4 regions of the Synechococcus sp. UW179B genome follow, and region 3 is predicted to be linked to each of the others. Evidence: predicted binding sites of a transcription regulator. Region 3 holds the regulator's gene; each other region holds the start of a gene.
The links. The regulator NtcA, encoded in region 3, controls nitrogen genes in cyanobacteria. The targets are predictions, from matches to a motif close to GTANCNNNNGNTAC.
Positions count from the first base shown of each region.

Region 1: a site for NtcA is predicted at 2,122-2,135, ahead of queF (preQ(1) synthase). Genes of this name have one in related genera too.
Region 2: a site for NtcA is predicted at 3,735-3,748, ahead of DXY38_RS08950 (urease accessory protein UreD). Genes of this name have one in related genera too.
Region 4: a site for NtcA is predicted at 4,285-4,298, ahead of DXY38_RS08930 (circularly permuted type 2 ATP-grasp protein). Genes of this name have one in related genera too.

Region 1 covers NZ_UCNZ01000007.1:45,291-51,036, forward strand. The annotation lists gene purB (adenylosuccinate lyase) at 1-236, opposite strand, end outside; gene DXY38_RS04025 (hypothetical protein) at 302-565, opposite strand; gene DXY38_RS04030 (TlyA family RNA methyltransferase) at 664-1,482, shown strand; gene DXY38_RS04035 (P-II family nitrogen regulator) at 1,471-1,809, opposite strand; gene DXY38_RS04040 (hypothetical protein) at 1,842-2,069, opposite strand; gene queF (preQ(1) synthase) at 2,220-2,630, shown strand; gene DXY38_RS04050 (cytochrome c biogenesis protein ResB) at 2,602-3,909, opposite strand; gene DXY38_RS04055 (cytochrome c biogenesis CcdA family protein) at 3,914-4,582, opposite strand; gene DXY38_RS04060 (FtsW/RodA/SpoVE family cell cycle protein) at 4,672-5,746, opposite strand, start outside.
Region 2 covers NZ_UCNZ01000021.1:40,159-45,904, reverse strand. The annotation lists gene DXY38_RS08975 (branched-chain amino acid ABC transporter permease) at 1-435, opposite strand, end outside; gene urtA (urea ABC transporter substrate-binding protein) at 527-1,822, opposite strand; gene ureG (urease accessory protein UreG) at 1,939-2,541, opposite strand; gene DXY38_RS08960 (urease accessory protein UreF) at 2,541-3,209, opposite strand; gene ureE (urease accessory protein UreE) at 3,206-3,673, opposite strand; gene DXY38_RS08950 (urease accessory protein UreD) at 3,783-4,673, shown strand; gene DXY38_RS08945 (urease subunit gamma) at 4,737-5,039, shown strand; gene DXY38_RS08940 (urease subunit beta) at 5,051-5,371, shown strand; gene ureC (urease subunit alpha) at 5,375-5,746, shown strand, end outside.
Region 3 covers NZ_UCNZ01000006.1:183,172-188,917, forward strand. The annotation lists gene psbH (photosystem II reaction center phosphoprotein PsbH) at 1-180, shown strand, start outside; gene DXY38_RS03540 (TatA/E family twin arginine-targeting protein translocase) at 190-486, shown strand; gene pth (aminoacyl-tRNA hydrolase) at 491-1,114, shown strand; gene DXY38_RS03550 (DUF3146 family protein) at 1,114-1,371, shown strand; gene DXY38_RS03555 (resolvase) at 1,349-1,801, opposite strand; gene DXY38_RS03560 (DUF3084 domain-containing protein) at 1,798-2,928, opposite strand; gene ntcA (global nitrogen regulator NtcA) at 2,980-3,714, opposite strand; gene rph (ribonuclease PH) at 3,792-4,517, opposite strand; gene DXY38_RS03575 (cob(I)yrinic acid a,c-diamide adenosyltransferase) at 4,652-5,260, shown strand; gene dcd (dCTP deaminase) at 5,260-5,746, shown strand, end outside.
Region 4 covers NZ_UCNZ01000021.1:34,405-40,150, forward strand. The annotation lists gene DXY38_RS08910 (GTP 3',8-cyclase MoaA) at 1-275, shown strand, start outside; gene DXY38_RS08915 (redox protein) at 340-831, shown strand; gene DXY38_RS08920 (transglutaminase family protein) at 819-1,721, opposite strand; gene DXY38_RS08925 (alpha-E domain-containing protein) at 1,706-2,689, opposite strand; gene DXY38_RS08930 (circularly permuted type 2 ATP-grasp protein) at 2,683-4,173, opposite strand; gene ureC (urease subunit alpha) at 4,417-5,746, opposite strand, start outside.

The DNA.
Region 1 (5,746 bases), on a different contig from region 3:
TCGTTCACATTGGTCAAGAAGGCGATCACGTCATGGCGAACCTCGGCCTCGATCTGAAGGATCCGCTCCGGTTCAAACGCCGACTGTTCGCGAATCGTTTGCATCGCGTCCTTGGGGACACGACCAAGCCTGCAGTTGGCCTCACAGGCTGCAACCTCAACATCCAGCCAACTTTGGTATTTGGCCCGGTCTGTCCAGATCTCGCCCATCTCGGGCAGGGTGTATCTCTCGATCAAGGGCCAGCGCGTGGCGACAACTCAACCAATGTATGGCGCTGAAGGCTGGGATATGGCGTGTGGCGTTAAGCAGAGGTGAGGCGGCGATGCTCCACTTCCCACTGAACGTTCTGTCCCCAGGCTTGCTGACGGACCCAGCACAGGCCTCCCCGACATTCGATCACTTGAAAGGGGGGGAGATCCTTGGGGTGGTTATCGAGGGTGACAAATGAGCCTGGAGCCAAGAGCTCGAGGACGCGGTTCGAAGCCTCGCTGGACTTGCGACAGAATCTGGCCCGAAGGGATGGGCGGCGTCCGCTTTTGATATTGAAGACGTTGTTGGCTGACACGGACTTGCGTGCGGCTTGCGAAGATCTTCAGGGAGGTCTGCGGAACTCGGGGAGGAACTCCGGTATTTGTTTCGGTTTCACGGTGCTTTTATGTCGAAATGGCTCGTAAACAGCGTTTAGATCTCCACATGCTGACGTTGGGTTTGGCGGCATCTCGTCAGCAAGCGCAACAACTCATTCGCGCCGGCAAGGTCAGAGACCATCGCGGCCAGCTGCTCGATAAGCCAGGTCAAACGGTTTTGCTCGATCTTGCGTTGATCGTGGAGCAGCCTCCGCGGTTTGTGTCGAGAGGGGGTGAAAAGTTGCTGGCAGCGTTGGAGGCTTTCCCTGTCGAGGTGGAGGGGCGCACCTGCCTTGATGGAGGAATTTCGACGGGTGGCTTTACCGATTGTTTACTGCAACATGGTGCCCGTCAGGTGTATGGCATCGACGTTGGCTATGGCCAGACGGCCTGGAGTTTGCGCACGGATGAAAGGGTTGTGCTCAGGGAGCGCACCAATTTGCGCCGATTGAGCGCAGCTGAGCTGTACGGGCCTGATGACGTTCTTCCCACCCTGGCTGTCGCGGATGTGTCGTTTATCTCTTTGGCACTCGTGCTTCCGGCGATTCGCGCCTTGTTGGAACCGCAGGGAAGCGAAGCTTTGGTGTTGGTTAAGCCTCAGTTCGAGGTGGGACGCGAACGGGTGGGGAAAGGCGGGGTGGTGCGAGATGGTTTGGCTCACAGGGATGCAATTGCATCAGTGATCTCCGCGGCACACTCCCAGGGCTGGAATGCCCAGGGAGTTGTGGGGTCTCCGATTACCGGCCCAGCCGGCAACCACGAGTACTTGTTGTGGTTAGGCGAGCATGATCAAGACCACCTCTCTGATGAAGTGGTTCGGAAGGTGGTTCAGGACACCCTGCAATCAGAGGGCTGAACTGTCGCGATCGCCTGTGCGAATGCGCACCACGGTTTCGACTGGGGAGACAAAAATCTTGCCATCGCCGATCTCGCCTGTTTTTGCTGCTTCTGCAATGGCGTTGATCACATCATCGACGCGGGCATCGTCGATCACCACCTCAACTTTCAGCTTCTGCAGAAACTCAACAGTGAATTCAGAGCCGCGATAGCGCTCCACTTGCCCCTTCTGACGACCGAATCCGCGCACTTCGCTCACGGTCATGCCGACGATGCCGGCATTAACCAAAGCCAACTTGACATCTTCAAGCTTGAAGGGACGGATGATGGCTTCGACCTTTTTCATGGAATTGTTGAGTAATCGATCTTTCGAGTGTGTCAGGAATTGAGCTGAGATGACAGGGCCGGAAGAGGAGAAAGGTTCAATCCGGCGTTCGAAGCGTCCTCAATCAGCTCATCGACATTGGCTGGGCTCAGCGTGGCAAGGCCCTCAGCCAGAAGCTCCCAATGGGACTTTTCAAAATGCGTTTGTAACCAGAGCATGCCGTGGACACTCTCAGGCTGGAGTCGGAAGGCCTGTCCTTCGCTAATCAGTCTGAGATCCATCGCATACACATCCATCTGGTAACCATTAGGCCTGCATTTCGGCCTACGGGTTGTACGCGTTGATACCAAATCAACCAGCACAGAGGTCCACGCAGCGGTTGTGGATGGCTGGCTTTAAGGTCGAGCGCTGAAGATTTCCGTATTCGTTTGATGAGCAACCCCGGCACTGAGCTCACCAAAACTCCGCTGTATGGCGAAAGGGCTATTGCAGATGCCGAGTTGATCTGTTTCGACAACCCAAGGCCTGGGCGCCCCTATGAGGTGTCGATCGAATTGCCGGAATTTACCTGCCTCTGCCCGTTTTCGGGTTACCCGGATTTCGCGGTGTTGCGCTTGATTTATCAGCCTGGACCTCGGGTGGTCGAGCTGAAAGCGATCAAGTTGTACGTCAATCATTACCGCAACACTTCGATCTCTCATGAAGAGGTGGCGAACAAAATTCTTGATGATCTCGTCGCGGCCTGTGCCCCTGTATGGATGGAGCTAGAAGCTGATTTCAACCCTCGTGGCAACGTTCACACGGTTGTGAGGGTCAGTCATGGGAGCCGTCAACCCTGCTGATCAGGACTGGTAATTCAGCCGCGAAGCCAGCGAGATTGCGATTGCATAGTCCGCCGATGTGCAGCTTTCTCTGGGATGGCTGCAAGGTTTCTGGGTCAAGCACGGCCCAGAGTTGTCGGGTTGCGATCAAGCTGAGTCCTCCGCCAAGCAGTGTGATCGCAAAGCCTGCATAAACCAGTGGGACGCCAGGGTCACGCTTAAGGAGCAGTCCGCTGGCGGGCATGATGTCGGCCACCCTCAGGGGCAATCCTTTGATTTCAGTGGATGCTCCGCCAGGTCGCAGGTTGCCGAGCAGCGATCCGTCGGCATCGAACACCTGAACAGGGCCTTGTTCGCTGCTTGTGCTCATCAGCACTGGCTCAGATCCATCCGGCCGTGTGGGAAGCACCAGACCCCAAATTTGTTCACCGAGTTCGGGAAAACTCCGAAGAGGTAATTGCAATTCAGGGCTCTTACCGATTTGCACGGTGATCGCAGCCAGCGACCAATCCGCTTGATAGACCGTCATCCCTCGATAGCGGAGTGGATGATTCACGCTGATCATGCGCTGCTCTGAGGGGCCTCCTGGCGGATCGAGCCTCAGCGTTGAGCGAAATTGTTCGGTGCGTCCTGCTGGATCACGCTCAATCGCGAAGCGCTCGAGGGTGAGCGAGAGCCTGTTGTTTCCAGACGGGTCTAGAAGATCGAGAGCTCGGCCAGGGGCAAGGAAGCGTTCCAAGCGATTTCCAGCCAGTGCTCCCCATGCAGCCCCGATAAGCAGCAGGACCAAGCCGGTGTGAACCAACAGGGGCCCTACCTTCCCAATCACGCCGCGCCGCGCCGCAAGGCGATCCTCATGCCTCTGGACCGCCCAGCCTTGCTGCTGCAGGTGGGAACTCAGCGCGTCTAGGGCCGATGCACCGTTGGAACAGCGAATTGATTCGGCCAGTGCCAACTTGCTCAGCTGCCTGGGTTGGCGATAGTCAATCCAACGCATGGTGGCGAGCAGCGCTGGCCATTGACGACGCCAGCTGCAGAGGATCAAGGCCAACCCCAGCCAAGCCAAAAGGCTTAAAAACCACACGCTGGAATAGATGCTGTCCAGCTGCAGTTGCAACATCTGCTCGCCGTTGATCAATCCGAGCCATGGGTCCGCATTGAAACGCTCGAGATACAAATCAGGCGCTTCGTTCTGCGGAAGAATGGTCCCAAGGGCACTGGCTCCTGCAATGAGCAGAAGGAGCAGGATCGCCAAACGAAGATCGGAGAGCAGCGCGAAGAGTCGGCGAAGTGCAGGCATCGGATCAGGTCAATCTCGCTAACAAGGTGAGAGTGCCTGTGGCAAGAAGGATCACGCCACTGATCGGTGGAACCCACCGGCCGATGGGACGTAACGCCAGCAAGCGCGGCAGGGAGGCTGCCAAGTTGCCCGCAAGCAGGAGAGGCAGCACTTGACCTATCCCAAAGCTTGTCAGCATCAGCACGCCGAGAAGGGGGCGTCCCGTGCTGGCAATCCAACCGAGCAGGACGGCGAGTACGGGGGTTGTGCAGGGTGAAGCAGCAAGCCCAAATGCCAACCCGGCTGCCACCGGGGCAAGCGGAGCGGGCACCCTGCTGGTCCAACGCATCGGGTCCGGCCCGGCTGGAAGGGGAATTCGAACCACTCCGAGCAGATTGAGTCCCATCACCACTGCCAACGCCGCAACAAGGGTTGGGATCAAACCGGGAACTTGACCGTAAATGCGGCCGAGCAAACCACTCAGGCTTCCCAGCACGACCAGGGCGCCAACGATGCCAGCGCAAAAGGACAGGCTGCGTTGCCAAGGTTTCTGCTGGCTATCAAAGCCTGCTAAGTAGGCGAGTGTGATTGGCAGCAACGACAGGGAACAGGGCCCCAGGCTTGTTAAAGCTCCTCCTGCAAAGACAAGAGCCACAGTGATAGGACCAGGCTGCTGCAGCGCATGGCTGAGCAGTTGCTCGCTGCTGCGGGCAAGGTCGGACAGTGCCAGCTCGAATGAGAAAATGGTTGTACCGGTGAGGCCGGGATCAATTCAAGATCACCTTATCCACGACGCTGTTGCTCTCGGAGGCTGCGACCACCGATCAAGCCCGTGGATTCGAGTGAGCAGCGGATCAACAGGCCAATAATCACCATGCTCGAGAGCAATGAATTGCCTCCGTAGCTGACCAGTGGGAGGGGGAGGCCTGTTGTGGGCATGGCACCGGAGGCCACGGCAATGTTCATCAGTGATTGTCCAACCAGAAGGGTCGAACAGCCAATGGCTGTCAGCCTTGCCTGATTGCTTCGGCAACGCAAGGCAACACGAAGCCCCAAGAAACCCATCAGCATCAGAAACACCAGCAACATCACAGAGCCCACGAAACCGAACTCTTCGGCGTAGACAGCGAAGATGAAATCTGTGCTTTGGATTGGCAGGTATTGCAGTTTCTGGGTTGAAAGGCCGAATCCCTGGCCAAAAATGCCTCCTGAACCAATCGCCAACAGGCTCTGAATGAGTTGATAACCATCGCCTTGGGGGTCGTTCCAAGGATTGAGAAACGAGATCACCCTGATGCGCTGGTATTCGTTAATCAGGATGCTGCTGATTCCGAGCATGCCTCCAGCTAGTGCGGTTCCAAACAGCTGAAGCAAGGGAAGCCCCGCTGAAAACGCCATCAACCAGATCAACAGACCGATCAGTGCTGCGGTACTCAGATTCGGCTGTTTAAGAATCAGCAGAACGAGGGTGGCGAAGCTTGCTAGCCAGAGCAGTTTTTGATCGAGTGCGCTTCGCTTCCAATGGGCGAAGAGATTGGCAGCTTGAAGAACGACGAATGGTTTCACCAACTCTGACGGCTGGACCTGGATGGGACCGATCACTAGCCAGCGACTGGCCCCATTCACCGTGGTGCCCATCACCAATGTGGCTGCCACCATCAGGCAGCCGATCCATAGGCCAGGACCGGCGATCTTGAGCCAACGTCTCAGCGTTGTGGAAGCGACGAAGGCCATCAGGCTCCAGCTAGCCACCATCCAGACCAGTTGGCGTTTGAGGTAATAAGCCCCCTCTCCTTGCTCGCGAGCGGCTACCCACCAGCTGGCGGATGCCAGTACTAATAATCCAGCAATGCACCAG
Region 2 (5,746 bases), on a different contig from region 3:
CTTTGGAAGAAACAACGGAACACTGAATCCGAGCACTAGAAACACAACCATTCCTGCCGCATAAGCAAGCGGAACGCTGCGCACAAACTGCTGGAGAATCAAACTGACACCCCACGTAGCAAGCAGAGTCTCCAGTGGACTCCCATATAGACGTCGTATCACTGTGCGTTCAAGCAAAATACCAACAACACCGCTCACAACGAAGGCGCATGGAATAGCAACCAATACGTAGGCGTTGTAAATAGGCGCAAGAAGAGGAAGTTTGAAAATGAGCTGTACCACATAGGTGGTATAGGCACCAAGCATGATTAATTCGCCGTGAGCGAGATTAATCACACCCATCAAGCCAAACACAATGGCCAGTCCAAGGGCGGCCATCAGCAACACAGAGCCGATGGCCACACCGTTGAACAAACTTTCGAAAAGCAGTTGCACGGGGGGTGTCTAGTAAGCGAAAAAAATGAAAAGAGGAGCCCCCAAGGGACCCCTCTAAAAGCAAGCCATCAGTCGATGGAGCTATTCATGATCAGAGCTTGTACTTCTCTCCCTTACTGGGATCAGACCAATCGCAAGCAAAGCCCTTCGATGTGGGCTCAAACTGGTTCCAAGTCTGAGGATCAATTGGGCTATCCGACTCTTCTACGATTTCGAACTGACCCTCTGCAGTAATCGCACCGATCCGAACGATTTGAGAGATGTGATGGTTAGGACGAACCTCAATTGGGCCTTGAGGAGCATCGAACTTGATACCAATCAGGGCTTCACGTACTTTGTCGTCATCGAAAGTACCGGCTTTCTCAACAGCCATCTTCCAGAGGTACACCATGTTGTATGCAGACTCTTGAGGGTCAGCGACAACACGGTCAGCTCCATACTTTGCCTTAAAGTCAGCAGCAAACTTCTTGGATGCCGGCGTATCAATGGACATCATGTAGTTCCAAGCGCCGTAATGACCTTCAAGGAACTCAGGTCCAATTGTGCTGATTTCTTCTTCAGCAATGGAATAACTCATCACATAATAACCATTTTCAGGAGTAATTCCAGCATCCTGAATTTGCTTAAAGAAAGCAACATTTTGGTCACCATTGAGGGTGTTGATAATCACACCGCCATCAGGCAAAGCCTTTTTAATCTTGGCAATGATCGGAGCAACTTCCGTATTACCAAGAGGCAAATAATCTTCACCAACAACTTCTCCACCCAGAGACTTCACCTGCTCCTTCGTGATGGTGTTAGACGTACGAGGGAACACATAGTCAGATCCCACTAAATAGAAGGGCTTGCCTGCAGCTGGGGACTTCTCGAACATAAAGCTGGTCGCTGGCTCAGACTGCTGGTTAGGAGTCGCGCCGGTATAGAAGATATTTTTCGAACACTCTTGGCCTTCGTACTGAATCGGGTAATAGAGGAAAGCATCCTTCGATTCGTACACCGGAAGCATTGCCTTACGGCTAGCAGAGGTCCAACCGCCGAACACAACAGGAACTTTGTCCTGATCGATGAGTTTTTTGGACTTCTCAGCAAACGTGGGCCAGTCGGAGGCACCGTCTTCAACGATGTAATCAATTTTGTACTTCTTACCATCTACCTCAACACCACCGGCAGCATTAATTTCATCAATGGCCATCTTTTCTGTATCCACCAAGGTGGACTCAGAGATGGCCATCGTGCCAGTCAGAGAGTGAAGAATGCCAACGGTAACGCTGTCGTCAAACTCAACGTTGGAGGCTTTCTCATCGCCACCACCACAAGCTGTGACGGCCAGACCCAGCGACGCTGCGGCCATGCCGGCAAAGAGACGCTTGGACAATGATGAACTCATGAGTATCAAAACAAGAGGAACGACGTTTCAACGCCGGAGCTCGAAAGGTACCGATCTGAAGAAAGAAGCTCCTGTATCAACGAAGACCATTTGCCAATCGGCAAACCAAATACGCGTCAATTTGGTATCTGTTGCAACACAAATGCTTCCACAAGATCGAGTCCTTCCCCATTTCGAAGGTTGGTAAAGCACCAGGGTCGATCCCGCCGCATCCTCAGCGTGTCCTGTTCCATCACGGCTAAGTCAGCACCAACAAGGGGAGCCAGATCGATCTTGTTAATCACCAATAGATCGGATCGTGTAATTCCAGGACCGCCTTTGCGAGGAATCTTGTCCCCAGCCGCTACATCAATCACATAAATACAAAGGTCAACTAATTCGGGGCTAAAACTGGCCGCAAGATTGTCACCTCCGCTCTCCACCATCACCAGATCAAGGCCTGGAAACTGACGTTCCAGTTCACCCACAGCCGCTCGGTTGATGGAGCAGTCTTCTCGGATCGCCGTATGAGGGCACCCTCCGGTTTCAACCCCACGGATGCGCTCAGGCTCTAAGGCACCTGAACGCGTCAGGAATTGGGCATCCTCTTGGGTGTAAATGTCATTGGTCACAACCGCCAATTGCAGGCGATTGCGCAATCTCCTGCACAGCGCTTCCACGAGCGCTGTCTTGCCTGAGCCCACCGGCCCGGCGATGCCAAGCCTGAGTTTGCTGCTCATCAGCTCCGGAACAAACGTGAATACAACTCAGCATGCGCCAACTGGGCCAGCCCCGCACCAGCACCACCACACCAAAGGGTGTACGGGTCTTGATCTTTCAACACAGATGCCTTTTCACGAATCATCGGCAACAGCTGCTGCTGGATCCGTTGAGCCGTGGTGGGACCCAGAGGCACCAAGCGAACCGCTGCACTGAGCTGATTCGCAACCCAACCGTAGAGATAACCCTCCACCATCTCCAGCTCAGAAATCTTCAACGACAAAGCAGCCCAAGCCCAGGCTGCCGGCCAAGCCAGCACCACCGGCTGAGGCAATGGATGTCCAAGATCAACCATCAATTGCAGCAAAGAACCGCCCATCTGTCCTTGCTGGGCACGCACCTCAGCCGACTCCCTCAAAGCCAACAACCAACCATCCAAAGACATCAACTCGCTGGGCATCTCTGACCTTTCTTGCTCCCAGCGTTGAAGCTGAACGCGCAATGGATTTAATGCCGCTGCCTCCAACCTCAGGGCACCCCTTTGAAGCTCCGCTTCAATCCAATGTTGGAGATCTAATTCATCGATCAATGAACCATTCTGGATCAAAACTTCAAGACCCTCGGAATAACTAAAAGCGCCAACGGGCAAGGCAGGACTCACCAACTGCAGCAATGCAAGCGATGTCATGCGTGCTGATGGCCGATGTAAGCACCGCCTTCTGGCATGAAGGGACGACAACACCGTGTCACCTTCAATCCGCGACCGTTAAGCATGGTGGCGAGGACGGAGTCGTTGAGCAACAACAGCTCATGCTCATGCAACTCAAGAGCCACATGACGATTTCCTAGGTGATAAGCAGCTTCAAGCAATGCAAGCGGCGTTGCTGCCTCCACTCGCAACAACTCCTCAGGAGCCGCAGTCACCAGCACATGCACCTGATGATGCGCATCGGTGAGGCGATCACCTGGTGTTAACGGGCGCTCACGCGGCAGCTGCAACAACACGTCTCGACCACACACTGTGCGACGACGTCCGCGCAGCACCGTGCGCTGATCCGCACTCAGCGGCAACTCCATGGCCGCCGGGGTGGCGCCCGGCAATGGCTCCTCAGACAAGAGGCGATGGTCCAACACGATCAAGCCAACATCCAAGGGTTCAGACAGCCAAAGAGATCACACAACAAAGACTGCCCAAACAGCACACTTTTATTTGGTAGTGCTTGCTACAGAGCTAAGCAGAGTTGGCGTCGAGCGTGCCTAGATGCATCGACTTGACCCATGGCACGGCACCTGCAACCTGCTGTTTGCTGAAGGCCGCAGCGGCAGTCAATTTCAGGGGGGCTGCACCGCGCCCCTGAAATTAATGCGCGCCGAGCGGGGGGAGAACGGGCGCTGCGAGCTGCCACTGCTTCACACCGCTGGCGGTCTCGTGGGGGGAGATCAATTGAGCATCAACCTCAGCTTGAAATCGAACAGTCGCTGCCTGATCACCAGCGTGGCCGCACAAAAGGTGTATGGATCCGTCGGTCGCAGCCAACGCCATCCCCGAGGCGCATGGGCCCGCCAACAGGTGGTGGCAGAGCTGGATGCAGAGAGCGATTTGGAGTGGCTACCCCAAGAGCTTGTGCTCTACGCCGACGCTCTGTTTGAACAAAACCTCAGCGTCACCTTGCCGATGGATGGATCCTTTCTCAGCGCAGAAATTGTGCGTCTCGGGCGCACTGCCGCAAACGAAACCTTGGGGCGGGGGTGCTGGAGATCAGGCGTTCAGATCCAACGCCAAACGCCTGAAGGTAAGCGCTGGGAACTTGTTGACAGACTCGAAATCAGCGACGCAGCGCTGAAGGGAATCCATGGACTCAATCAACAACCCGTCTTCGGCACCTTCGTTTGGGCGGCACCCTTCCCTCTCCCTACAGAAACGATCAACACCCTCCTCGATGACGTTCGGCAAGATCGAAAGGGTCTCGAAGGCCAGATGCATTGCGGCGTTCTCCCCCAGGGGCTGATCGCCCGTTACAGCGGCTTCTCAAGCCGTGATGCCCGTTTCTGGTTCAGCAGGATTTGGGCTCGCACCCGTCGAGCACGAGACCTGGCTCCTCCTCAGATTCCCAGGGTCTGGCCCTTACAAGAACGTCCATTGAGGGTCTAAGCGTTCATTTTGAACATTCCGCGGCCCCAGGGAGATAGAAACTAGACAGAGTGCAAGGTCACCATGCACCTCAGCCCCCAGGAAAAAGACAAACTGCTCATTGTTACGGCTGCCCTCTTGGCAGAACGTCGACTCCAGCGTGGTCTCAAACTCAACCACCCTGAAGCCGTGGCATGGCTCAGCTTCTTGGTTTTAGAAGGCGCACGCGATGGGAAGACTGTGGCCGACCTGATGCAGGAAGGCAGCACTTGGCTGAGCCGCGACCAGGTGATGGAGGGCATTCCAGAGTTGGTGGATGAAGTCCAAATCGAGGCGGTTTTTCCCGATGGAACCAAGCTCGTGACCCTGCATGACCCCATTCGCTAAGGCTTCTTTTGATGGCACTCCTGATCCCCGGTGAATTGATACCGGAACCCGGCGAACTGGAACTCAACGCCAATAAGGAGGTCACAACCCTCAGCGTTGCCAACAGCGGTGACCGCCCCGTCCAGGTGGGGTCCCACTTCCATTTCCAAGAAGCTAATGCTGCTCTGATCTTTGACCGTGACGCTGCACGCGGTCAAAGGCTTGATATTCCAGCCGGTACGGCCATTCGCTTCGAACCGGGTGATCACCGCGACGTGAATTTGATCCCGTTTGCTGGAGCACGCCGCGTGGTCGGCTTCAACGGACACATCAACGGACCCCTCGACGCCTGATTCATGCCCTATCGCATTTCCCGCCAGGCCTACGCCGAAACCTATGGGCCAACCACCGGAGACCGCATTCGCTTAGCGGACACCGACCTCATCCTCGAAGTGGAAAAAGACTTCACCACCTACGGCGATGAGGTGAAATTCGGTGGCGGAAAAGTGATTCGCGATGGGATGGGCCAATCCCAAACCTCCCGGGCTGGAGGAGCCGTTGACACCGTAATTACCAATGCCCTCATTCTTGATTGGTGGGGCATCGTCAAGGCCGATATCGGCCTCAAGGATGGCCGCATTGTCGGGATCGGCAAAGCCGGCAACCCCGACATCCAGGAAGGCGTCACCATCGTGATCGGCCCCGGCACCGAAGCGATTGCTGGTGAA
Region 3 (5,746 bases):
TTGCTCCGCCCCCTAAATTCGGAATACGGCAAGGTTGTCCCTGGCTGGGGAACAACACCAGTGATGGGCATCTTTATGGCCCTCTTCCTTGTGTTCTTGCTGATCATTCTCCAGCTGTACAACAAGTCGCTGATCCTCGAAGGAATCAATGTCAACTGGAACGGCTTGGGCCTCGGCTGATCTCAGCGAATGAATGTTTTCGGCATTGGCCTGCCAGAGATGGCCGTCATCGCGGCGGTCGCTCTTTTGGTGTTTGGCCCTAAACGGCTTCCCGAGTTCGGTCGCACCTTGGGAAAAACTTTGAAGGGTTTTCAATCGGCCTCCAAAGAGTTTGAGCGCGAAATTAATAAGGCCATGGCCGACCCTGAACCTGTGGCAGATCAGGCGAAATCGGTAGATCAGGTAACAGTTTTAGAGGCATCCGTAGAGGCCGCTGTTACGCCTGCGGTTGCGCCAAAATCAGAGCCGACACCCCCCTCCGATTGATTTGATGAATCGAGGTGATCTCCGCTTGGTGGTGGGGTTGGGGAATCCAGGCAATCGTTATGCCAACACCCGCCACAACGTGGGCTTCATGGCCTTGGAGCGGCTGGTCTCTCGCGAGGGTGGTGGTTTTCGTTCGACGCCCAAGCTCCAAGGTCAGCTTGCTGATCTGGGCTCGGGAGATCGGCGATTGCGCTTGTTGATGCCCCAAACGTTCATGAACGACAGCGGTCGCTCGATTCGGGCTGCGCTCGATTGGTTCGGGTTTGAGCTCCATCAGCTATTGGTGCTCGTGGACGATATGGATCTGCCGCTTGGTCGTTTGCGTTTGCGCGCCCGCGGCTCTGCTGGTGGCCACAACGGCCTGAAAAGCACCATCCAGCATCTCGGCACCCAGGATTTTGCGCGTCTGCGGATAGGCATTGGTGCACCCGGGCAAAATCCCAGTGAGCGCAAGGCGCGAACGGTGTCGCACGTTCTGGGAAGTTTCAGTCGTGAGGAGGAGCCCCTGCTCGACAAGGTGCTGGTGGAGGTGGTCGATGGTTTGGAGCGGATTCAGCAGCAAGGTCTCGACCTCGCCGGCAATCACATCAATGGGCTTCAGTTGGCTCCCACCAACCCTGAGGCGTGATGGCAGCGCTCCCCGTTACCACCGCCCACTTACGGGTTCAACGCCAGAGTTTTGCAGATCAATGTTTGGAGGGAGACGTCCAGGCCGGAGGCTTCAATTGGCAGTTCAGCTGGTTTTTTGATCGTGGCGAGTTGAGTGTGGAGCCGTCCTTGGGGCGCGCGTTGATTCAAGACGCGCTGCTTCGCTTTCTTGTGAAATCTGACTATGACCTGGAACCTGGAGGGGACTACACCTTCACCGTGAGAGCCCGGTTCTGAGGGGATCGGGACCCGGCCATTGCAATGGTCGATCGAGATGGTCCTCGAGGATGACGAGCGCAGCGATGGCATCGAGATCGCCCGATGGGATGCGTAGGCCTTTAGGAAGCAAGCGTTTCCAGCCCCGTGCCGGCCACAACTGCCAGTAACGCTCTCTGGCTCGCAGGGTGGTTCCCGTTTCGTCGACGACGCGGACCGGCAGGCTTGCAGGCAGTTGTTGTTGCCAGATCATGCTGCTGGTGCCATCCCCGATCACCAGTTCAGCAATCTGGGCGGTGTCCCCCTGAGTGTCCGCCATCCAGACGCGAAGCTGATCAAGGACGTCAGCGCTGGGGATCACCATCCCTTGAAGCACGGTGTTCGTGGCGGTGTCTGCGAGGAGCAATCCGCATTTGCTTCGGCCAGGATCCATGGCGACAACGCGAGTCATCGGCTGAGACGCAGCTGGATGGCGATGGGGTCTGCTGTTTCGCTGCGGCGTAAAGCCACCGCTTCCAGCCCCGCGAGTCCTCCGTTGCGGTCGATCAGCTCTTGGCCAAGCGCATTGATGGCATTGCCATCAAACTGCAATCCCTTGCTGAGAGAACCGCGTCTTTGCACCTCGGCCAATGTGGAGGCGAGGAGAAGGTTCAGCCGATTGCGTACGGCTTCAGGGTCGCGTTCATTGCTCGCCAGGGTGGTGCGTGCCAAGACCTCACCCTCCCTGGTCACCGTGACATTGGGAAGCACTTCAGGGAAGGCGTAGACAACGGTTTCGCCCAGCAGCACATTGGCGGCTGAACGGATGTTCACAACCCAGGTGCCAGGTTTGCGAATCGTTTGTTCCAAGCGCTTGATGTCAGGTCGCGGAACCAGCAGGATCTGACGCTCTGCCGGTTGGCCAGGCAGGACCTGTTGATAGGCCTGCAGATTGGCGTCTCGGAGCAACTGATCGATCACCGTTTTTGCCTGATCGGGGCGTTCGAGCTTCAGGGTCACGGTGGCAAGCGGCTGCCCGCTGCTGATGGCGACGTTGCCGCGCCGCAGCGCGAGGAGCGTGTCTTCCAGTTGATTGAGTTCTTTCTCGCCATCGCGAATTTGCGTGCGCACGGCAGAGAGTTCCTGTTCGGTGCGTTGGATCTCGATATCTTTGGCATCCACGTCTTGGCTCAAGCGCTGTCGCTCCGCTTCCAAGGATCGGGTTTGTTCCTGGAGGGGCTTGAGGGTGCGACGCAGTTCTGTCGCCCGTTGTTGGGCCGTTGTGAGCTCCTTGCTGGCTTGCTCCTGAGCGCGTTTGCTGGTTTTGAGATCGGCGCGACTGCTCCTTAATTTGGCTTCGAGAGCATTCAGTTCAAACAGCCCGACCCTGAGTTGCCGACTGACCAAGAGCAGGAGTCCAAGGGAAAGCGCACTAATCAGACTGCCGGTCAACACCGTGATCACCACGGCTGTGCGCTTGGGACGCAGTCCAAGCAAGCTCAGCCGAGCTTTCCCCACGCGAGAGCCAAGGCGGTCCCCCAGGGTTGAGAGCACGCCTCCAAGCACAAGCAGGGCGAGAAGTAGAAACCAGCCGGTCACGGAAAATGAAGGATCAGAGTTCGGATGGGAGCTCCATCTTCACCTGCATGGTCAGCTGAACCGCTTGGCGAGAGCGATTGGATCGAGAACAGTGATCTTTTTGCGATCGATATCGACAAGGCTCGATGACTTGAGGTCCCCCAGGAGACGCGTGATCGTGACGCGTGTGGACCCGATCGCCTCGGCAATGGCTTGGTGGGAAAGGCGTAAATCGATGGTGATCCCCCGTTGACCAGGCACACCGAAATCTCGACAAAGCACCAGCAGAAAGCTCACCAGTCGAGACGACATGTCCCGATGGGTGAGGGTTTCGATCATCGTTTCGGTCTGGAGAATCCTGCTGGACAGCCCCTGCAACAACAGCAATCCCACACTGGTGTCGTCTTCAATGGCCTGCCGCACGGATGTGGCTGGAGCCGTCACCATCTCCACCCTTGTGAAAGCGATTGAGTGATAAAAGCGATCGGAGCGGTGACCTGTCAGCAAGGACAGAACGCCAAACAAACTGTTTTCTCGCAACAGGGCAACAGTGATTTCCTCGCCGGATTCATAAACCCTGGAGAGGCGGACGGCACCTCGACGAATTAGATAAACCTTCTCAGCGGGGTCGCCGGGGAAAAAGATGGTTTTCCCGCGCTCCACCATCTCGGTATTAGCACCATCGAGACCACGAATGACGTCTTGAAGGGTGCGGGTGGCTGGAGCCGTTGGAGTTCCGAAATTCAAGCCCACCGGGCGGATGGTGGGAGGGGCGTATCGGCTGAAGCCGCGGCTGACTTCGGCCATGGTCTCTACTCGTGTTCCGGGATGCTATGGATCAGCACCCCCTGTTCATGTAGCAAGGAACACGAAACCCCGCATTTTCACCTAGGGGAGAGAGCCGAATTCTGATCCTGCATAATTTGCTTGAGCCCAGGCTCGGCAAGGTCCAGTAGGTCATTGAGCTGGTGACGACTAAAGGGAGCGCCTTCCGCCGTTCCCTGCAGCTCCAGCAAATGCCCCTCTCCGTTCATCACGACATTGAGATCCACATCGGCTTGGCTGTCTTCGCTGTAGTCGAGATCGAGCAGGGGCCGATTGTGAATCACACCCACGGAGACGGCTGCCACCTGGGATTGGACAGGGTTGCTGGTGAGGACCCCTTGTTGAACCAGCCGCTCACAGGCCCGCTGAAGGGCGACCCAAGATCCGCTGATCGCGGCGGTGCGGGTGCCCGCGTCCGCCTGAATCACATCACAATCAATTTTCAACGTGTTTTCGCCGAGAGCCTGCATGTCGAGGGCTGCGCGCAGGCTGCGGCCAATCAGACGCTGAATCTCCTGGGTGCGTCCGCTCAGTTTGAGGAGTTCACGGTTCTGTCGCTCTGGAGTGGATCCAGGCAGGAGTCGGTATTCGGCGCTGAGCCACCCCTGGCCTTGATCTTTGCGCCAGCGAGGCACGCCTTCTTGATGACAAACGCTGCAAAGAACGGCGGTGCGTCCGCTGTGGATGATCACTGAACTCAGGGCAAATCCCATCGGATCCCAGCTGATCGAGAAGGGGCGAAGTTCGCCCGGCTGACGTCCGTCATTGCGAGAGGTGCCAGTCATGAGCCCACGGTGCGGAGATGCTTTGAGCCTGCCAGGTGGCTAGGCACACCATGGATGGTGTCAAAACACTTGTGTCTTGGACTTTCACCGCTAGATTCATCCACATCCGGATTTGCCGGACATCGGCGAATGTGATGACCGTCAGCCTCAGCCCTACCCATCATTCCCGTGAGTCGCGGACAGTTGACCACAGGACTCTCGAGCAAGCAGGACTCAGGCGACTCCCCTCTGTGGAGGTTCGTCCACCGCTGCATTTGGTGGCTCCGGAAGGTCAGCTTCAGGTGCATACCGCCTCCTTTCGGGGGAGTTTTTCTGGTGTTCTGAGCCAGGCGCTGCGCACGGCAGGCCTGGGGAGTCATGTCTTAATTGCTCAGTTTCTTAAGGGTGGAGTGGGCCAAGGCCCTCAAAGCAGCCTCACCCTCTGCGATCGGCTGAGATGGTTGCGCCCTTCCGTGACGGAATGCCTTTCAGATGCTGCTGATAGCCGCGATGACGAGGTCAAAGAGGCGGTTCAGGCGGTTTGGCAGATCTGCAAAACCCATCTTTTAGAAGGCACTTTGGATCAACTCGTGTTGGATGAGATTGGCTTGGCGATCGAGCTGGGCTATCTGAGTCATGAGGATGTCTTGTCAGTGTTGGAGCAACGGCCATCCGCCATGGACGTGATTGTGACGGGGCCCGCGATCCCTGCAGAGATGATGGAGATGGCTGATCAAGTGACGGAACTGCGTCGAGGTTTTTAATGCTGAAGAACGATCGCTGGATTACGGATCAAGCAGATGCAGGCATGCTTGAGCCTTTTCAAAATGGGTTGGTACGCCACTTGGATCCGGATCAACGCCAAGGTCCGGTCCTGAGTTTTGGCTGCTCGTCCTACGGCTACGACCTAAGGCTCTCGCCAAAGGAGTTTTTGATCTTTCGCCACGTCCCAGGCACGATCATGAATCCCAAGCGATTCAACCCTGACAACCTTGAATCAACGCCTCTTCATCATGATGAGGATGGCGACTATTTCATCCTTCCAGCCCATTCGTATGGCTTGGGTGTGGCCCTTGAAAAAATGCGCGTGCCACCCAATATTACGGTGATTTGCCTTGGTAAGAGTACGTATGCCCGTTTAGGCATCATTGTGAATACAACTCCGGCTGAGGCTGGATGGGAAGGACATCTCACCTTGGAATTTAGTAATAGTTCTGGCGCTGATTGTCGGATTTATGCCAACGAAGGGA
Region 4 (5,746 bases), on a different contig from region 3:
GTGAAGGTTCTGTTGCCACCATTGCCTCAATTACAGAGCCATTCTGTTCTGATTGCAATCGTCTTAGGATCACCGCAGACGGGCAAGCGTTTACCTGTCTGTTTGCCAGTGAAGGTCTTGATTTGCGTCCATGGCTTCGAGAGGATATTTCCGATTCTGTGCTTGCAGAGGTGATGACTGGGCTGTGGTCGCGCCGTTCTGATCGTTTTAGTGAAGAGCGTGGGTTAGAGCAGCCAGCAAACCATCACGCCGAGATGGCTTATTTGGGTGGATGAGTGGCATCCGCTACGGATTAAACGAGGTATAAGCGTTAAAGCTAATTACTGACTTTTTGTTGCGATGTTCGAGCTTATTCCTTATACGCGTTTTCGGGATACTCCATCTGTTCGTTTTTTTGATGTCACGATTTCTGATTCGAATGCTCGCGACTTAGTTATTCACCGTGGGCCAGCGGTAAGTCCTCCGGATGCAGAGGAGAGTGGAGATTGGCAATTTTATTTGCATCCCCATCAAGAAGACAACCTGTTAGCCGCTAGTGGAGGGCGAACGTTTTATTTGGTCAATTTTGCTTGGGATCAGCCTTTTCATATTGTTCGTCTGGCGTCTGGCGGCGACATTCTTCGCATTCCTCCAGGAACATTTCATCGATCTATTTCTGATCTAGATGGATCTGTCGTGCTCAATCAAGCGGTTCGTGAAGAGAAGGCATCTTTGACCCGTGAGTTTCGTGTTTATAACAGTGGTCGTATCCCTGCCTTGAGGTTGGTGACGACCAAAGGTGCCATGCGTCCTGTGTTGCATGGTGTTGAGCCGCTTCTTCAAGCTGCCTGAATAAGAGCCGTCTTGTTCTCCGGTTGATTGGTGTTGTCCTCAACGGTGGCTTGAATGGTCCAACTCAGGTGGCTTTGCGTGGATGCCGGCCCGCTGAAGCTGCCCGTGATCGCTGCCGTGAGATCTGGGCGGGAGGAACTCGCCAGCACGATGTAGCGATCGGTTGTTTCTCCACCGGCGCTGGGATCAAACCCACGCCATCCTGCACCTGGCAGATAAATCTCCGCCCAGGCATGCAGGTCGTAGGACTCGGGTGCCGGATTCGCTAAGTGGTACCCGCTGACAAATCGAGCCGGTAAACCAATGCTTCGGCAGCATTCCACCATCAGCATGGCGAGGTCGCGGCAGGACCCAACCCGCTCTCGCAGAGTTCGGCCTGCTGGCCAGGCGGCTCCTTGATGGCGTTGGGTGTATTTCACCCTGTCTTGAATCATCTCGATGAGCTGTTTGAGGAAAGGCAGCGCTTGTTGGTTGGTGCCCATCAAGGCGTCCTGAGCTAAGGCAACTGCTGAGGGATCGTGTTGGCCGTTTGGCAGCCAGCCCTCTAACGCTCCTTGAAGATCTGGATTCAATCGACCACGTGGGTAGGGGAGCAGGGGTTCGCGCCCGTCGAGACATTTCAGTAACGGTGCTGAAGTCGTGGTTTCAACGCGACTGCATGCTTCGAAGCGGAGCTCATCCGTGGTGTTTTGAAAGCGCACGCGTCGAATGGCATCGCCGCTGGCTGCGACGAGTTCATGGCTATGGCAGGGCTGGGGTGAAATGTTGAGTTGGTAATCGATCAGGTGCTGATGACCATGGCCCCGAGGTCGCATGCAGAGCCTGTGTTCGCTCAGACTGATTTGAGCGTCGTAGTGATATGTGATGCAGTGGATTAGCTCAGCGCGCATGATGGATCAGTGGGAATGGAGCCAAGGTCGGTGGTGATGAAATATCGGGCGTGAATCAGTTGATGCAGTTGATTGAGCTCTTCCTGTAATTCGTCGATGGCTTCGTGCAGCCCCCGCTCAATCAGGGCATCAATCCGTACATAGCTCCACTTGGCAAGCAATTGCCCGCGCAGGCATTCGAGATCATCAGGAGGGCCCAGCTGTGGTTGTCGTTGGATTAGCTGCAATGTGTCGTTGATTTGTTGCAAACAGAAGCGCACTGATCGTGGAAAGATTGGATCCAGTAAAAGGAACCTGGCCACGGAAGACGGCGTGATTGCTTGTTGAACACTTTGCCGGTACATCTGATAAGCCCCAGCTGTACGAAGTAGAGATATCCATTGAAGTTCATCAAGAACCCCACCAACTTCTTTTGTGTTTGGTAGTAGAAGAAAATACTTCACATCCAGGATCCTGGATGTTTTGTCGGCGCGTTCGATCCAGCGGCCTAGTTGACTGAAGAGCCAGGCCTGATCACGGCTTAGGGTGACATCCGTAATGCCATAGAAAAGCTGGCAACCTCTTCGGATGCTGCGGAGCTGTTCTTGATCTGGTTCTTGCCAGATTGACTCACCATCTTGAACATTCCAGTAGAGGTCGTTCAGTTGCTCCCACATTTCTGTGGTGATCACATCACGGATTTGGCGAGCATTTTCTCTTGCATTGGCAATGCAGCTCAGAATGCTGTTGGGATTGTCGCGATCAAGGAGCAGAAACCCCAAGACATCTCGTGGAGATCGCAGTGGGTAAACTTGATCAAAGCTCTGCCTGTCTCCACTGGCATCAATGAGTGGAAGCCATGGTTCGGCGCTGCCGGGAGGGCAATCCAACGCCATGGCTTCACTCACTTCCAGGAAACGAGAAATGTTCTCTGCGCGTTCCACATATCGATTAATCCAATACAAGGAGTCGGCAACCCGGCTCAGCACGGCATTGCCTCCTGGATGCTTGGTTCAACCTGCCTGTCTTTGACAATCTGGCTGTCACCAACAACCCATGTGTCTTTACAACCTCCTCCTTGCGATGAGTTCACCACAAGGGAGCCACGTTTCAGGGCGACGCGAGTGAGTCCACCCGGGCTGACCCAGTTCGATGCTCCGCGTAAAACATACGGTCTTAAATCCACATGACAAGGAAACAATTCTCCATTGCTTAGTGAGGGAACGGTCGAGAGTTGTAATGTTGGTTGGGCAATGTAATTTCGAGGATTTGCTCTAATTTTTGAGTCGAATTCTGCGATTTCACTTCGGCTTGACTGTGGTCCGATTAACATTCCATAACCCCCTGCTTCAGCCACAGACTTCACTACAAGTTTTTCCAGGTTTTCTAAAACGTATTGGCGATCATCTGGCTGGGAGCAGAGATAAGTGGGGACGTTGTCGATAATCGGTTCTTCGTCAAGGTAATAACGGATCATTTTTGGTACATAGGCGTAGATCAATTTGTCGTCGGCGACCCCAGTTCCTGGAGCATTGGCGATGCCGATGCGGCCATTTTGCAAAACATCCATCAATCCAGGCACGCCAAGTGCCGAATCGCGACGGAACACCTTTGGATCGAGGAAATCGTCATCGATTCGTCTGTAAATCACATCCACCGCTTCTCGTCCAGTGGTGCTGCGCATCCAAACGCGGCCGTCTTCGCAGATCAAGTCACGCCCTTCCACCAGGGCAACGCCCATCTGTTGAGCGAGGTAGCTGTGTTCGAAGTAAGCACTGTTGAACACTCCTGGTGTGAGCAGCACAACGCGTGGTGAATCTGCCCAAGGAGCTAAGTCCTGCAGTGTTTGCAACAATCTCGAGGGATAGTCGTCGATGGGTTGAACGGTTCGACCAGCAAACAGGCTGGGAAATAACCGCTTCATCACCCGTCGGTTCTCGAGGAAATAGGCCACACCGGATGGACAGCGCAGGTTGTCTTCCAGCACGCGCCATGTGCCTTCTTCGTCGCGGATGAGATCCAGTCCTGAGATGTGACACCAGCGATTCAATGGGAGCTGGATGTCTTGCATTTGGGGTCTCCAGCCCTGAGAACTTTCCACGTCTTCCCTTGGAATGACACGATCCTTCAGGATTCTCTGTGGTCCGTAGACGTCGGCTAAAAACCGATCGATGGCCTCCAAGCGCTGAAGAAGACCACGTTCGAGCTTGGCCCAATCGTTGAGGTGAATGAGCCTTGGCAGGGGATCGAAGGGCAGGATTCTTTCTCCCCCATCTAATCCTGCGCCATTCAGCTGGAAGGTGGCTCCGAGTCGTCGGAGGAGGTTTGCGGCCGAAGCATGATTTCGATTCAGTTCCGTGAGCCCAATCTGCCCAAGCGACGACAGCAGTGGCTCTAAATCTGCTCTGGGAGCGGATTCCTTCTGACAAAAATATTCGTCGTAACCAAGGGTTGGCCGATACTCATTGAACATTGGCTCACCATTGAACTTAGACATCAAAGATCTGCATGTCTGTTGGGCTATGTGTTATTTGTTACCGATCGCTTGATCGCAATGCCAACTGGTTCGCAGGACGGTTTTTTGGTTTCGGTTAATACTTTTTCTGGATTAATGTGTCGGTGATCAAGCAGTGGCGAGAACCATTTCTTGGTCTAGGAATCTTTTATTGAACATTTATTGATGTCATTCTGGACGATGTTCTTTGGTCGGTCGCGATCAAAGCAGCAGGTAGCGCTGGGCGAGTGGCAACACCTCCGCTGGTTCACAGGTCAGAAGCTCGCCATCGGCAAACACCTCATAGGTCTGTGGATCCACGCTCATCTTTGGAAGTGCTGAGTTGAGTTTCAGCGCACTTTTGCCAACGTCACGGGTGTGTTCTACGGCAATACAGGTGCGTTCCAGTCCGAGTTTGCTTTGGATGTTGTCGTTGAGGGCTGCATCGCTCAAAAAGGTGAGGCAACTGGGCGCAAGGGCTTTGCCAAAGGCGGCAAACATAGGTCTTCCATGCACAGGCCCAGGTGTGGGGATTGAGGCGTTGGCATCACCCATTTGGGCCCAGACGATCGATCCGCCTTTGACGACGAGTTGCGGTCGTATCCCAAAGAATCCTGGTTTCCAGAGCACCAGATCGGCGAGTTTGCCTGTCTCTACAGACCCAACTTGGCTGCTGATGCCATGGGCGATGGCTGGATTGATGGTGACTTTGGCGATATAGCGCTTCAGACGGTGGTTGTCGTTGCGGCTTGAATCTTCTGGCAGGGCTCCGCGTTGAACCTTCATTTTGTGGGCTGTCTGGAACGTGCGTGTGATCACTTCTCCCACCCGTCCCATGGCCTGGGAATCGCTGGCGATGATCGAGAAGGCGCCGAGATCGTGAAGGATGTCCTCAGCTGCGATCGTTTCGCGGCGGATGCGTGATTCTGCAAAGGCCACGTCTTCAGGGATTTTTGGATCCAGGTGATGGCACACCATCAACATGTCGAGGTGTTCTTCGAGGGTGTTGCGGGTGTAAGGACGTGTGGGGTTGGTACTGCTGGGAAGCACATTCGCCTCTCCGCAGATTTTGATGATGTCGGGCGCATGCCCGCCGCCAGCACCTTCGGTATGAAAGGTGTGAATGGTTCGGCCCTTGATGGCGGCGATGGTGTCTTCAACGAAGCCGGCTTCATTCAGGGTGTCGGTGTGGATGCAGACCTGTACATCCATTTGATCGGCTACCGACAAGCAGGCATCAATGGCGGCAGGCGTGGTGCCCCAATCCTCATGCAGTTTGAGACCGCATGCTCCCGCGCGTACTTGCTCCTCTAAAGCTTCTGAAGTGCTGGCGTTTCCTTTCCCGAAGAACCCCAGGTTTACGGGTAGGCCCTCAGCGGCCTGCAGCATGCGGCCTATATGAAACGCACCAGGCGTGCACGTGGTGGCATTGGTTCCTGTGGCTGGTCCAGTGCCGCCCCCCATCAAGGTGGTCACACCGCTGGCGAGGGCCGTTTCGATCTGTTGGGGGCAGATGAAATGGATATGGGTGTCAATCCCACCAGCGGTGAGG